Regions from separate parts of the Streptomyces sp. CRCS-T-1 genome, predicted to be linked through region 3. Evidence: predicted binding sites of a transcription regulator. Region 3 holds the regulator's gene; each other region holds the start of a gene.
What was found. Region 3 encodes HrcA, which represses chaperone genes, less so after heat shock. Its sites were predicted from a motif close to TTNGCACTCNGNNNNNCNGAGTGCNAA; they were not measured.
Positions count from the first base shown of each region.

Region 1: the regulator HrcA is predicted to act here: its motif matches at 1,386-1,412, upstream of groES (co-chaperone GroES).
Region 2: the regulator HrcA is predicted to act here: its motif matches at 2,991-3,017, upstream of groL (chaperonin GroEL).

Region 1 is NZ_CP101651.1:3,155,236-3,160,089, reverse strand. Features, by position in the region: gene NNW99_RS13920 (polysaccharide deacetylase family protein) at 1-485, shown strand, start outside; gene NNW99_RS13915 (polysaccharide deacetylase family protein) at 482-1,213, shown strand; gene groES (co-chaperone GroES) at 1,559-1,867, shown strand; gene groL (chaperonin GroEL) at 1,989-3,614, shown strand; gene NNW99_RS13900 (hypothetical protein) at 3,755-4,798, shown strand; partial or broken gene NNW99_RS13895 (BREX system ATP-binding domain-containing protein) at 4,812-4,854, opposite strand, start outside.
Region 2 is NZ_CP101651.1:4,596,908-4,601,761, reverse strand. Features, by position in the region: gene NNW99_RS20955 (NADH:flavin oxidoreductase) at 1-975, opposite strand, end outside; gene groL (chaperonin GroEL) at 1,206-2,828, opposite strand; gene NNW99_RS20945 (cold-shock protein) at 3,162-3,365, opposite strand; gene NNW99_RS20940 (MoaD/ThiS family protein) at 3,814-4,089, opposite strand; gene thrC (threonine synthase) at 4,181-4,854, opposite strand, start outside.
Region 3 is NZ_CP101651.1:5,668,401-5,673,254, forward strand. Features, by position in the region: gene hemW (radical SAM family heme chaperone HemW) at 1-658, shown strand, start outside; gene NNW99_RS25690 (DUF3097 domain-containing protein) at 840-1,643, opposite strand; gene NNW99_RS25695 (MBL fold metallo-hydrolase) at 1,675-2,406, opposite strand; gene hrcA (heat-inducible transcriptional repressor HrcA) at 2,580-3,596, shown strand; gene dnaJ (molecular chaperone DnaJ) at 3,596-4,732, shown strand; gene NNW99_RS25710 (nitronate monooxygenase) at 4,821-4,854, shown strand, end outside.

The sequences.
Region 1 (4,854 bases), 2.5 Mb from region 3:
ACCTGGACGTCCCGTACACCGCCTTCCTCAGCGGCTATCTGGTCAAGGACGACGACCGCTACTTCCGGCAGATGCAGTCCAGGGGCACGGTCCTGAACAACCACACCCTCTGGCACCGCTACATGCCGGGTCTGTCGTACCGCGGGCAGCGGCGCGAGATCTGCGGCATGCAGCGCTTCATCGAGAGGCGCTACGGCACCCGCCCCACCCTCTTCCGCCCGCCCTTCGGCAGTTACGACCGGGCGACCCTGCGCGCCGCCAAGGCCTGCGGCATCGACCACGTCCCCCTGTGGAACGCGGAGGTCTTCGTCGACCACTGGGAGTACCGCGAGGCGGACCGGCGGCTGCGCCCCGGCGACATCGTCCTCAGCCACTTCCGGGGCCGTGAGCAGTGGAAGGGCGCGATGCCCGACATGATCCGCCGCTTCCTGAACAAGGTCACGACCGAGGGATACGCGGTGGGCCGGCTGGAGGACTACCTGTGACGCGGTGCCCGGCCGCCGCCGCGCTGTGCGCGGGCCTGCTCCTGCTGGCGGGGTGCGGCGGGCCGGCGGGGGAGCGGGCGGGAACGGACGGCCGGGGTCAGGACCCGACCCCCGCGGCCGGGCCCCTCGCGCGTCCGGCCCGCCTGCCGCCCGTCGTGGACCGGGTCCGCACCCGCGACCCCGTCGTCTTCCTCACCTACGACGACGGCATCGAACGCGACCCCGCCTTCGCCGGCCTCGTCCGCGAACGGCGGCTCCCGGTCACCCTGTTCCTCACGGACAGCGTCGCGGGCCCCGGCTACGGCCGGCTCGCCCGGCTGCGCGCGGTCGGCGTCTCCCTCCAGAACCACACCCTCGACCACCCGGCCCTGCGCGGTCTGCCCTACGCCGGCCAGCGCGCCGAGATCTGCGGCCAGCAGCACAAACTCCGCTCCCGCTTCGGCATCCGCCCCCACCTCTTCCGCCCGCCCTACGGCACGTACGACCGGGCGACCCTGCGCGCCGCCGCCGACTGCGGCATCACGGCGCTCGTGCTCTGGCGCGCGTCCCTGTCCGCCGACGGCGAACTGACGTACCCCCACGGCGAGCCGCGCCTTCACCCCGGCGACATCATCTCCGTGCCGTCGACCCCGACGGAGTCCCTGTCACCGACGGCACGGACCGTGCGACTGCTGAGGGAGATCGAGGGAAGAGGGCTGCGGGTGGGGCGGCTGGAGGATTACCTCTGACTCCCGACGCGGCCCTGCGGGGACACCCAGCCCGTCCGGCGCTTGAGGACGAGGCCGTTCAGGCCGATGCGGGGGTCTGGGGGCGGCAGCCCCCGGAGGGCCAGGACACGGACGCCGAGCACCTGCACGGACGTACGCCGACACCGGAACCCGGCCGACGCGCCGCCGGCAATTAGCAGTCCGCTTGACCGAGTGCTAATCGCGGTCATAGTCTCGGCTCTGGCACTCCCCACTGGAGAGTGCCAACACAGCGACGGGCAGGTCCGGCACCCGCGACGACGGATCCACCTGGTCGCCACCTCAGACAGTTAACCCCGTGAGATCTCCGAAGGGGGAGGTCGGATCGTGACGACCACCAGCTCCAAGGTTGCCATCAAGCCGCTCGAGGACCGCATCGTGGTCCAGCCGCTCGACGCCGAGCAGACCACCGCCTCTGGCCTGGTCATCCCGGACACCGCCAAGGAGAAGCCCCAGGAGGGCGTCGTCCTGGCCGTGGGCCCGGGCCGCTTCGAGGACGGTAACCGTCTTCCGCTCGACGTCTCCGTCGGCGATGTCGTGCTCTACAGCAAGTACGGCGGCACCGAGGTGAAGTACAACGGCGAGGAGTACCTCGTCCTCTCGGCTCGCGACGTGCTCGCGATCGTCGAGAAGTAATTCACCCCGCATTACCAGCATTGCAGTGAACTGCGCCCCTGGCCCCCGCGACCTTATGAAGCCGGGCGTCGGGGGCGCAGTTCGTTTCACCCACGTTTTCCGAGAGGGCTGAACCGCTCCCATGGCGAAGATCCTGAAGTTCGACGAGGACGCCCGTCGCGCCCTCGAGCGCGGCGTCAACAAGCTTGCCGACACGGTCAAGGTGACGATCGGCCCCAAGGGCCGCAACGTCGTCATCGACAAGAAGTTCGGCGCCCCCACCATCACCAACGACGGTGTGACCATCGCCCGTGAGGTAGAGGTCGAGGACCCGTACGAGAACCTCGGTGCCCAGCTGGTCAAGGAGGTGGCGACCAAGACCAACGACATCGCGGGTGACGGTACGACCACCGCGACCGTGCTCGCCCAGGCGCTCGTGCGCGAGGGCCTGAAGAACGTCGCCGCCGGTGCCTCCCCGGCCGCCCTGAAGAAGGGCATCGACGCCGCCGTCGCCGCCGTCTCCGAGGACCTCCTCGCCACGGCCCGCCCGATCGACGAGAAGTCCGACATCGCCGCCGTCGCCGCGCTGTCCGCCCAGGACCAGCAGGTCGGCGAGCTCATCGCCGAGGCCATGGACAAGGTCGGCAAGGACGGTGTCATCACCGTCGAGGAGTCCAACACCTTCGGTCTGGAGCTGGACTTCACCGAGGGCATGGCCTTCGACAAGGGCTACCTGTCGCCGTACTTCGTGACGGACCAGGAGCGCATGGAAGCCGTCCTGGACGACCCGTACGTCCTCATCACGCAGGGCAAGATCTCCGCCATCGCGGACCTGCTGCCGCTGCTGGAGAAGGTCATCCAGGCCAACGCCTCCAAGCCGCTGCTGATCATCGCCGAGGACGTCGACGGCGAGGCGCTGTCCACCCTCGTCGTGAACAAGATCCGCGGCACCTTCAACGCCGTCGCCGTGAAGGCCCCCGGCTTCGGCGACCGCCGCAAGGCGATGCTGCAGGACCTCGCGGTCCTCACCGGCGCCACGGTCGTCTCCGAGGAGGTCGGCCTCAAGCTCGACCAGGTCGGCCTGGACGTCCTCGGCTCCGCCCGCCGCATCACCGTCACCAAGGACGACACCACGGTCGTCGACGGCGCCGGCAACAAGGACGACGTGCAGGGCCGCGTCGCCCAGATCAAGGCCGAGATCGAGTCCACCGACTCCGACTGGGACCGCGAGAAGCTCCAGGAGCGCCTCGCGAAGCTGGCCGGCGGCGTGTGCGTCATCCGCGTGGGTGCCGCCACCGAGGTCGAGCTCAAGGAGCGCAAGCACCGTCTGGAGGACGCCATCTCCGCGACCCGCGCCGCGGTCGAGGAGGGCATCGTCTCCGGTGGTGGCTCCGCGCTCGTCCACGCCGTGAAGGTCCTCGAGGGCAACCTCGGCAAGACCGGCGACGAGGCCACCGGTGTCGCCGTCGTCCGCAAGGCCGCCGTCGAGCCGCTGCGCTGGATCGCCGAGAACGCCGGCCTGGAGGGCTACGTCATCACCTCCAAGGTCGCCGAGCTCGACAAGGGCCAGGGCTTCAACGCCGCGACCGGCGAGTACGGCGACCTGGTCAAGGCCGGCGTCATCGACCCGGTCAAGGTCACGCGCTCCGCCCTGGAGAACGCCGCCTCCATCGCCTCCCTCCTCCTCACGACCGAGACCCTGGTCGTCGAGAAGAAGGAAGAGGAGGAGCCGGCCGCCGCGGGCCACGGCCACGGCCACTCCCACTGACGACCTGAGGTCGCCAGATCCTGAGTGAGGGCCCGGCACCCCGGAAACGGGGTGCCGGGCCCTCACCGTTCCCTCCACCGCTCAGGGAACCGCGGCGGCGGTCGACGGCCTCCTAGACACCGGAACAGAAGGGGGTGTCGATGAGCCAGGCGCTCTATCAGGAACGGTCCCGCAATCCGCTGGCGCGCACCGCGGAACTCACCGAGGACCGGTTGCGCAGAGGCGGCCGGACCACACCGCTGGACGAGCTGAACCTCGCCGCCATGGCCGAGGCGTACCTGCGCGGGCGATGGCTCGGCGGCGGTGGCTGCGAACGCCCCCTGGAATCGCTGGCGCAGGGCCCAGGCTTCGTCCCGGTCACCCGCGTCACCGGCACGACCACGCCCCTGAAGGTGCGCCGGACCGCCGACTTCGCCCACGCGCTCGGCGAACTGGCCGTGCGCAGGTGCGGCGGGCCCGAGCACGTGGCCGCCCTCGCCGCGCGGGCGCAGGCGGAGGGCGTACCGTTGTGGATCGCCCGGCGGTACGCGCCGGCTCCCGCCGGCCGGGTCGCTGTCGCCGTGGACCGGCGCCTGGTCCGCGTGGACGTCTGGGGCCCGGGCGCCCCCGCCGTACGGCTGCGGGCACCGTACGGCTACCGCCCCGACACCGCCGACCGGACGGGCGGCCTGGTCATGACCGTCGGTGACCTCGCCGCACGGCTCGAACTCCGCAAGAAGATGCGCAAGTCCAAGAGCAGGGTCGAGATCCGCCTGCCCGACCGGCGGTGGACACTGGGCCGGGAGAACGCGGAGAGCTCGTGGCTGCTGCGCGACGACCGGCGGGTTGCGCTGCTGATCCGCCCCTCGCGGTGGCCCGGCCCCCCGCCCGGCACGGTGCTGCTGCCGCTGGCCGAAGTCCACCACGAGAGCCCCGACCCCCTGGACGCCGTCATGGCCCACGCGGTCGCGGTGTCCTTCGGCCTCGGCGACACCACGGGCCTGGCCAGGTTCCGCGCCGTGAACTCCCGCCGGGACACGGGCGACGACCTCTGGGAGCGCCCCTGGTTCAGCAACCTCGGCAGGGACCGCGACGACAACGAACCCGGCGGCGGCGACGGCTGGGGCAGCGACGGCGGGGACGGCGGCGACGGAGGCGGAGGTGGTGACGGAGGTGGTGACGGCGGTGGTGGCGGTGGCGACTAGCGCCGCGGTAGGCGACACGCTCGGGATGTCTGGCCGTCGCCGCGTACACCTCCCGC
Region 2 (4,854 bases), 1.1 Mb from region 3:
GAGGTTGTCGAGGTCGTTGACCTCAGCGCCCTGGCCCTGGAAGGACTTGAGGAAGTCGACGCCGTTCAGGCCGACCGAACCGACGGTGATGGTGGGCTTGCCGGTGAGCTTCTTGGTCCAGCCGGCCAGGTTGAGGTCGGAGTCGTCGAACTCGGGCACCCAGTAGCGGCGGGTGGAGGCGTGGAAGGCGTCGACACCCGCGGCGGCCAGCGGGGTCAGGATGGACTCCAGCTCCTCGGGCGTCTCGGCGAGGCGGGCGTCGTAGGCCTCCTGCTTCCACTGCGAGTAGCGGAAGATGATCGGGAAGTCGGCGGAGACGGTCTCGCGGACAGCCGCGACGATCTCCTCCGAGAGCTTGGCGCGGGCGACGCGGTCGCCGCCATAGGCGTCGGTGCGGCGATTGGTGCCCTCCCAGAGGAACTGGTCGAGCAGGTAGCCGTGGGCGCCGTGGATCTCCACGCCGTCGAAGCCGATGCGCTCGGCGGCGGCAGCGGCCTCGGCGAACGCGCCGATGACGGCGTCGATGTCGGCCTGGGTCATGGCCTTGCCGGTGGGCTCCGAAGCGCCGATGCGCAGCCCGGAGGGGCCGACGGCCGGGGCGTCCGCGACGGGCGGCTCACCCTGGTTGCGGACCATGCCGATGTGCCAGAGCTGCGGCACGATCGTGCCGCCCGCCGCGTGCACCGCGTCGGCGACCTTCGCCCAGCCCGCGAGCTGCTCCGCGCCGTGGAACCGCGGCACGCGGTCGCTCTGCCCGGCCGAGTCGTGCCCGACGTAGGTGCCCTCGGTGACGATGAGGCCGACTCCGGCGGCGGCGCGGCGGGAGTAGTACGAGACGACGTCCTCTCCGGGGACGCCGCCCGGGGAGAACATGCGGGTCATCGGGGCCATCGCGATCCGGTTCGGGACGGTCAGGCCGCCCAGCGAGACGGGCCGGGACAGGATTTCGGCGGCGCGGGAGGCGGCGACAGTCACTCAGGGGCTCCTTCGGATACCGGACAGTATGTGCATGCGCATAAGGCGTACGTTTCAACGAACCGGCCCCGCCCCTGCCATCCCGCCCGAGCTGTGACCCCGCACACGCCCGCACACACCCACATACGCGCACCCACGCGCACACGCCCGAGGGCGGCACCCCCTGTCGGAACAGGGAGTGCCGCCCTCGGCAAGACCGTTGATCAACCCGGGAAAATCCCAGGGGTCGATCAGAAGTCCATGTCACCGCCCGGCATACCGCCACCGGCGGGCGCGGCGGCCTTCTCCGGCTTGTCGGCGATGACGGCCTCGGTGGTGAGGAACAGCGCGGCGATGGAGGCGGCGTTCTGCAGAGCGGAACGGGTCACCTTCGCCGGGTCGATGATGCCCTCGGCGATCATGTCGACGTACTCACCGGTCGCGGCGTTCAGGCCGTGGCCGACCTGGAGGTTGCGGACCTTCTCCACGACGACGCCACCCTCGAGACCACCGTTGACGGCGATCTGCTTGAGCGGGGCCTCCAGCGCGAGCTTCACGGCGTTGGCTCCGGTCGCCTCGTCACCCTCGAGCTCCAGCTTCTCGAAGACCTGGGAGGCCTGCAGCAGGGCCACGCCACCACCGGCGACGATGCCCTCCTCGACGGCCGCCTTGGCGTTGCGCACGGCGTCCTCGATGCGGTGCTTGCGCTCCTTGAGCTCCACCTCGGTGGCGGCACCGGCCTTGATGACCGCGACGCCGCCGGCGAGCTTCGCCAGGCGCTCCTGCAGCTTCTCGCGGTCGTAGTCCGAGTCGCTGTTCTCGATCTCGGCGCGGATCTGGTTGACGCGGCCGTTGACCTGGTCGGTCGAGCCGGCGCCGTCGACGATGGTCGTCTCGTCCTTGGTGATGACGACCTTGCGCGCCTTGCCCAGCAGGTCGAGCGTGGCGTTCTCCAGCTTGAGGCCGACCTCCTCGGAGATCACCTCGCCGCCCGTGAGGATGCCGATGTCCTGCAGCATCGCCTTGCGGCGGTCGCCGAAGCCCGGGGCCTTGACGGCGACGGACTTGAAGGTGCCGCGGATCTTGTTGACGACCAGGGTCGACAGGGCCTCGCCCTCGACGTCCTCGGCGATGATCAGCAGCGGCTTGCCCGACTGCATGACCTTCTCCAGGAGCGGGAGCAGGTCCTTGACGTTCGCGATCTTGGAGTTCGCGATCAGGATGTACGGGTCGTCGAGGACGGCCTCCATACGCTCCATGTCGGTGGCGAAGTACGCCGAGATGTAGCCCTTGTCGAAGCGCATACCCTCGGTGAGCTCCAGCTCCAGACCGAAGGTCTGGGACTCCTCGACGGTGATGACGCCTTCCTTGCCGACCTTGTCCATGGCCTCGGCGATGAGCTCGCCGATCTGGGTGTCGGCGGCGGAGATGGAGGCCGTGGAAGCGATCTGCTCCTTGGTCTCGACATCCTTCGCCTGCTCCAGCAGGGCGGCGGAGACGGCCTCGACGGCGCGCTCGATGCCACGCTTGAGGGCCATCGGGTTGGCGCCGGCGGCTACGTTGCGCAGACCCTCCTTGACCAGGGCCTGGGCGAGAACGGTCGCGGTGGTCGTACCGTCACCGGCGACGTCGTCCGTCTTCTTGGCGACTTCCTTGACCAGCTCGGCGCCGATCTTCTCGTACGGGTCCTCGAGCTCGATCTCCTTGGCGATGGAGACACCATCGTTGGTGATCGTGGGGGCGCCCCACTTCTTCTCGAGGACGACGTTGCGACCCTTGGGGCCGAGCGTCACCTTGACGGCGTCCGCGAGCTGGTTCATGCCGCGCTCGAGGCCGCGCCGCGCCTCCTCGTCGAACGCGATGATCTTGGCCATGTGAAGTGGTCCCTCCAGGACTGGGGGTGATTACTTCGGACCGCGCCCGCGCCCGCGACGGACGGCTCGCCAGCCTCGTGGTTCCTTCCCCACCCGGCCTGCGGGCCTCACCGACCCGGTCCTTACGTTGTCACTCTCACCTTCAGAGTGCTAACGCAATGATTAGCACTCGGGCATGTCGAGTGCAAGCGCCTCTCGGGGATCGGGCGGGCCGGTCAGCCAGCCGCGAACGAGGTCCGGCGGGTCATGCGGACAGACCGAAGGGCCCGTACCCCGGGGGGTACGGGCCCTTCAGAGAAGACCTGCCGCTTGCGGTTTGTCGTGGTCGCGCGTTCAGGCAGCGACGCGAACCATGTCGGCCTGTGGACCCTTCTGGCCCTGCGAGATCTCGAACTCGACCCGCTGACCCTCTTCAAGGGTGCGGTAGCCGTCCATCTGAATCGCGCTGTAGTGGACGAAAACATCCGCACCACCGTCGACCGCGATGAAGCCGTACCCCTTCTCCGCGTTGAACCACTTGACGGTGCCCTGAGCCATGCCTAACTCCCCTATTACTGGCCCTTGCACAGATCCGCACTTCGCGGATCCGGGTCAGACCTCACCCCCCACGGATTGGGGGCGTGCGCCGGAACGCGTCGACCGCGGCCGAATGTATCTGTCCAACTGCCCTCTGCAACAGGTCAATCGGACGAGAATTCCGGACGCACAGGATCCGGAATGTGGGGAGAATTCGCCAGACTTCAGGGCAAGTCGGGCCACACAAAGGGAACAAAAGCCGCGAAAGACACACACACTTTGGCTACATCTTGTCGGGCTCGCGGCAGGAATTCAGGGTGCCCGATCAGGGGATCGGGATCGCGTTCCCCAACTGTACCGCGCTCAACCACACAGAATTGCCCCCTCCGCTTCTCTCACGGAGGGGGCAATTCAATCAACGCTCAGTGACGGCCGTTACCGATGGTAATAATCGGGCCGGTCGACCGGTTCAGCCGCCGGCGACGGCCGGAATGATCGACACCCCGGCACCGTCCGGAGTGGCCGTCTCAAGACCCTGCTCGAACCGCACGTCGTCGTCATTGACGTACACGTTGACGAACCGGCGCAGCTTGCCCTGGTCGTCCAGCACCCGGGCGGCGATCCCGGTGTGGTTCTTCTCCAGATCGGCGATGACCTCCCCGAGGTTCCCGCCCTCGGCGGCGACCTCGGCCTGCCCGCCGGTGTAGGTACGCAGGATGGTGGGGATGCGAACGGTGACGCTCATGACTTCAAAACCTCCGGTTGGGTAGCGGACCTGCTTTAGGGGCGCGGGGAACTGCGCGACCAGCCCCCCACCGGCCCGCAGCCGTCAACGATCAGACGAGCCCAGCCTCACGGAACGAATCAAGGTTGGGACGAATCGTCGCGGTCAGCCCGGTCCCCGCCACCGCGTCCAACGTCTTCAGCCCATCACCCGTGTTCAGCACCACGGTCGTCAATGACGGGTCGAGAAGCCCGTTCTCCAGCAGCTTCTTCGCCACCCCCACCGTCACCCCACCGGCGGTCTCCGCAAAGACACCCTCGGTCCGGGCAAGCAGCTTGATCGCCTCGACGACCTGCTCGTCGTTCACGTCCTCCACCGCACCACCCGTACGCCGCGCGATGTCCAGCACGTACGGCCCGTCCGCCGGGTTCCCGATCGCCAGCGACTTGGCGATGGTGTCCGGCTTCTGGGGACGTACGACGTCGTGCCCGGCCTTGAAAGCCGTCGACACCGGCGAGCAGCCGAGCGCCTGCGCGCCGAAGATCTTGTACGGCTTGTCCTCGACCAGACCGAGCTTGATGAGCTCCTGCAGACCCTTGTCGATCTTCGTGAGCTGCGAGCCGGAGGCGATCGGCACCACGAGCTGGTCGGGCAGCTGCCAGCCGAGCTGCTCGCAGATCTCGTACGCGAGGGTCTTGGAGCCCTCGGCGTAGTACGGCCGCAGGTTGACGTTGACGAAGCCCCAGCCCTCGCCGGCCGGGTCGCCGATCAGCTCGGAGCAGAAGC
Region 3 (4,854 bases):
CAATCTGGATCTGATCTACGGCACGCCGGGGGAGAGCGACGACGACTGGCGGGCCACGCTGAGCGCGGCGCTGGGGGCGGGGCCGGACCATGTCAGCGCGTACGCCCTGATCGTCGAGGAGGGGACGCAGCTGGCCCGTCGTATCCGGCGGGGCGAGGTCCCCATGACGGACGACGACGTCCACGCCGACCGCTATCTCATCGCCGAGGAGGCGCTGTCCTCGGCGGGCTTCGAGTGGTACGAGGTGTCCAACTGGGCGACCTCGGAGGCCGGGCGGTGTCTGCACAACGAGCTGTACTGGCGGGGGGCCGACTGGTGGGGGGCCGGGCCGGGGGCGCACAGCCATGTGGGGGGCGTGCGGTGGTGGAACGTCAAGCATCCGGGCGCTTATGCGGGGGCACTTGCGGCGGGGCGGTCGCCGGGGGCCGGGCGTGAGGTGCTGGCGGAGGAGGATCGGCGGGTCGAGCGGATTCTGCTGGAGTTGCGGTTGCGGGAGGGGGTGCCGTTGGCGTTGCTGCGGGAGGAGGGGCTTGCCGCGTCGCGGCGGGCGCTGTCCGAGGGGTTGCTTCAGGAAGGGCCGTATGGGGAGGGGCGTGCGGTGTTGACCTTGCGGGGGCGGTTGCTGGCGGATGGGGTTGTGCGGGACCTCGTCGACTGAGGTGCTCGGGGTTCGTGCTGGGGCCGGGTGGGTGCGCAGCCCGGCGTGGCGGGGTGCCGCTGCGCCCACCCGTGCCGCCCTTAGCGGCACGCATGCCCGCAGCTAGGCGGGAGCAGCGGTCCGCGGCTGAGCGGGGTTCCGTGGCGCGCGGCACAGGCGGATTCGGCGGCCGCAGCGGCAGCTACGCCGGTGCCGTTACGAAGTCGATCAGTTCCTCGACCCTGCCCAGCAGCTCTGGCTCCAGGTCCTTGTACGAATGCACCCCCGACAGGATCCGCTGCCAGGCCGCGCCCGTGTTGGGCGGCCAGCCCAGGGCCCGGCAGACGCCCGTTTTCCAGTCCTGGCCGTGGGGGATGCGGGGCCAGGAATCGATGCCCAGGGCCGACGGCTTCACCGCCTCCCAGATGTCGATGTACGGGTGGCCCACCACCAGGGCGTGCTCGCTTGTCACCGACTCGGCGATGCGCCATTCCTTGCTGCCCGGGACCAGGTGGTCCACCAGGACGCCGAGGCGGGCGTCCGGGCCGGGGGCGAAGTCGGAGACGATCGCGGGGAGGTCGTCGACGCCCTCCAGGTACTCCACGACCACGCCCTCGATGCGCAGGTCGTCGCCCCACACCTTCTCGACGAGTTCGGCGTCGTGCCGGCCCTCGACGTAGATGCGACCGGCGCGGGCGACACGCGCGCGTGCGCCGGGGACGGCCACCGAGCCGGAGGCGGTGCGCGTGGGGCGGGCGGGGCCGGACGCCGGGCGGACCAGCGTCACCACCCTGCCCTCCAGCAGGAAACCGCGCGGCTCCATCGGGAACACACGGTGCTTGCCGAAGCGGTCCTCCAGCGTCACCGTGCCCGCCTCGCAGCGGATCACCGCCCCGCAGAAGCCGCTCCCGGGCTCCTCCACCACCAGGCCCGGATCCGCCGGAACCTCGGGCACCGGCTTCGGCTTCTTCCACGGCGGGGTCAGATCGGCGGAGTACTGGCGCATTCGAATGACGATAGGAGAAGGCGTACGGCGATCACCGCGACACGCCGAAATGCGCCGCCAGCGCGTCCCGCTGGGCCCGGACGAACGCCGCGTCCACCACCGCTCCGTGACCGGGCACGTACAGCGCGTCCTCACCGCCCAGGTCGAGCAGCCGGTCCAGCGCGGCAGGCCACTGCGACGGCACGGCGTCGGGGCCCGCCTGGGGCTCTCCGGACTCCTCGACCAGATCGCCGCAGAACACCACCTCCGGATCACCGGGCACCAGCACCGCCAGATCGTGCGCGGTGTGTCCGGGGCCGACGTTCGCCAGCAGCACCTGCCGCCCGCCGCCCAGGTCGAGCGTCCACTCGCCGGAGACCAGATGGCCGGGCGGGACCAGCCGCTCCGCCGCCTCCTCGGCAGCGGGCGCCGCCAGGCCCTGGCGCACCCCGTCCTCGCGCAGTTCCTCGCGGTCCCGCACCCGCGTCAGCAGCGCGTCCACGCCCACCGCGCCGAACACCTCGGTGTCCGGGAGCGCCGCGGCGCCGAAGACATGGTCGAAGTGCGGATGGGTCAGCGCGAGATGTGTCACACGGTGACCGGTGAGTGCCCGCGCCTGCGCCCCCAACTGCGCGCCCTCGGCCAGGCTGGACCCCGCGTCGATCATGAGGACCGCCCCCTCGCCGGCGACCAGCCCGATCGTGCAGTCCCACACTGGGAGCCGGCACCGCCCCACACCGGCGGCCAAGCGCTCCCATCCGAGGTCTTCCCAAGTCACCGTCATACGGCGACGCTAGCGGGTGCGCCCCGCTCCGGGCACGACAGCGCACCACCAGCCTTGCCCGCGGCGCACCCCACCGCCGTACACTGGGCCGGGGAATGCTGGCACTCGCACGCGCAGAGTGCCAGGCCACGACAGGCAGGGCAGCAGACGGACGACTTCTGGAGGTGTGCGCGATGCTCAGTGAACGCAGGCTGCAGGTGCTGCGCGCCATCGTCCAGGACTACGTCGGCACCGAGGAGCCCGTCGGCTCCAAGGCCCTCACCGAGCGGCACAGCCTCGGCGTCTCCCCGGCCACCGTCCGCAACGACATGGCGGCCCTCGAGGACGAGGGATACATCGCCCAGCCGCACACCAGTGCCGGGCGCATCCCCACCGACAAGGGCTACCGGCTGTTCGTGGACAAGCTGGCCGGCGTCAAGCCGATGACCGCGCCCGAGCGGCGCGCGATCCAGAACTTCCTCGAGGGCGCCGTCGACCTCGACGACGTCGTGGCCCGTACGGTGCGGCTGCTCGCGCAGCTCACCCGACAGGTGGCCGTCGTGCAGTACCCGTCGCTGACCCGGTCGACCGTGCGGCATGTGGAGTTGCTCTCCCTCGCGCCCGCGCGTCTGATGCTCGTGCTGATCACGGACACCGGGCGGGTCGAGCAGCGGGTGGTCGACTGCGTGGCGCCCTTCGGCGAGGCCTCGCTCGCGGATCTGCGCGCGCGGCTCAACAGCCGTGTGGCGAACCGCCGTTTCGCGGATGTGCCGAGTTTGGTGGAGGATCTGCCGGAGGCGTTCGAGCACGAGGACCGGGGTACGGTTTCCATGGTGCTCTCCACGCTTCTGGAGACGCTCGTCGAGGAGAACGAGGAGCGGCTGATGATCGGCGGCACCGCCAATCTCACCCGCTTCGGGCATGACTTTCCCCTGGTGATCCGGCCGGTGCTGGAGGCACTCGAGGAGCAGGTCGTGCTCCTCAAGCTGCTCGGCGAGGCGAAGGATCCGGGCGTGACCGTGCGAATCGGTCATGAGAACGCCCACGAAGGACTCAACTCCACGTCCGTCGTGTCGGTCGGCTACGGTTCGGGCGGCGAGGCAGTCGCCAAGCTCGGCGTGGTCGGACCGACCCGCATGGATTACCCGGGAACGATGGGAGCGGTACGCGCAGTGGCACGGTACGTCGGACAGATCCTGGCGGAGTCGTAGTGGCCACGGACTACTACGCCGTACTCGGCGTGCGCCGCGACGCGTCGCAGGAAGAGATCAAGAAGGCCTTCCGGCGGCTCGCACGCGAGCTGCACCCGGACGTCAACCCCGATCCGAAGACCCAGGAGCGGTTCAAGGAGATCAACGCCGCTTACGAGGTGTTGTCGGACCCGCAGAAGAAGCAGGTCTACGACCTCGGCGGCGACCCGCTCTCGCAGGCCGCCGGCGGCGGCGCGGGCGGCTTCGGAGCCGGTGGCTTCGGGAACTTCTCCGACATCATGGACGCGTTCTTCGGCACAGCGTCGCAGCGCGGTCCGCGCTCGCGCACCCGCCGCGGCCAGGACGCGATGATCCGTATCGAGGTCGAGCTCGACGAGGCCGCCTTCGGTACGACCAAGGACATCCAGGTCGACACGGCCGTCGTCTGCACCACCTGCAGCGGCGAGGGTGCCGCGCCGGGGACCAGCGCGCAGACGTGTGACATGTGCCGCGGCCGCGGTGAGGTGTCCCAGGTCACCCGGTCCTTCCTCGGCCAGGTCATGACGTCCCGGCCCTGCCCGCAGTGCCAGGGCTTCGGGACCGTGGTGCCGACGCCGTGCCCGGAGTGCGCCGGCGACGGCCGCGTCCGCTCCCGGCGGACCCTGACCGTCAAGATCCCCGCCGGTGTCGACAACGGCACGCGCATCCAGCTCGCCGGCGAGGGCGAGGTCGGGCCCGGTGGCGGTCCCGCCGGTGACCTCTACGTCGAGATCCACGAACTCCCGCACTCCACGTTCCAGCGGCGCGGCGACGACCTGCACTGCACGGTGACGATCCCCATGACGGCGGCGTCCCTCGGCACGAAGGTGCCGCTGGAGACGCTGGACGGCATGGAGGAGGTCGACATCCGCCCGGGCACCCAGTCCGGCCAGTCGATCCCGCTGCACGGCCGGGGCATCACGCACCTGCGGGGTGGCGGGCGCGGCGACCTCATCGTCCATGTCGAGGTCCAGACGCCGACGAAGCTCGACCCCGAGCAGGAGCGGCTGCTGCGCGAGCTGTCCAAGCTGCGGGGTGAGGAGCGGCCCACGGGGCAGTTCCAGCCTGGGCAGCAAGGGCTGTTCTCGCGGTTGAAGGACGCCTTCAACGGGCGCTGATCGGTTTCTTCGGGCGCCTTTTCCTCTGGTCTATGCCACACGGCAGGCCGGTTTCGGAGTTGTTCGGAGGACGTGACAACATGCGGTCATGTCCTCCGCGCTGACCGATCTCTTTCCGCACC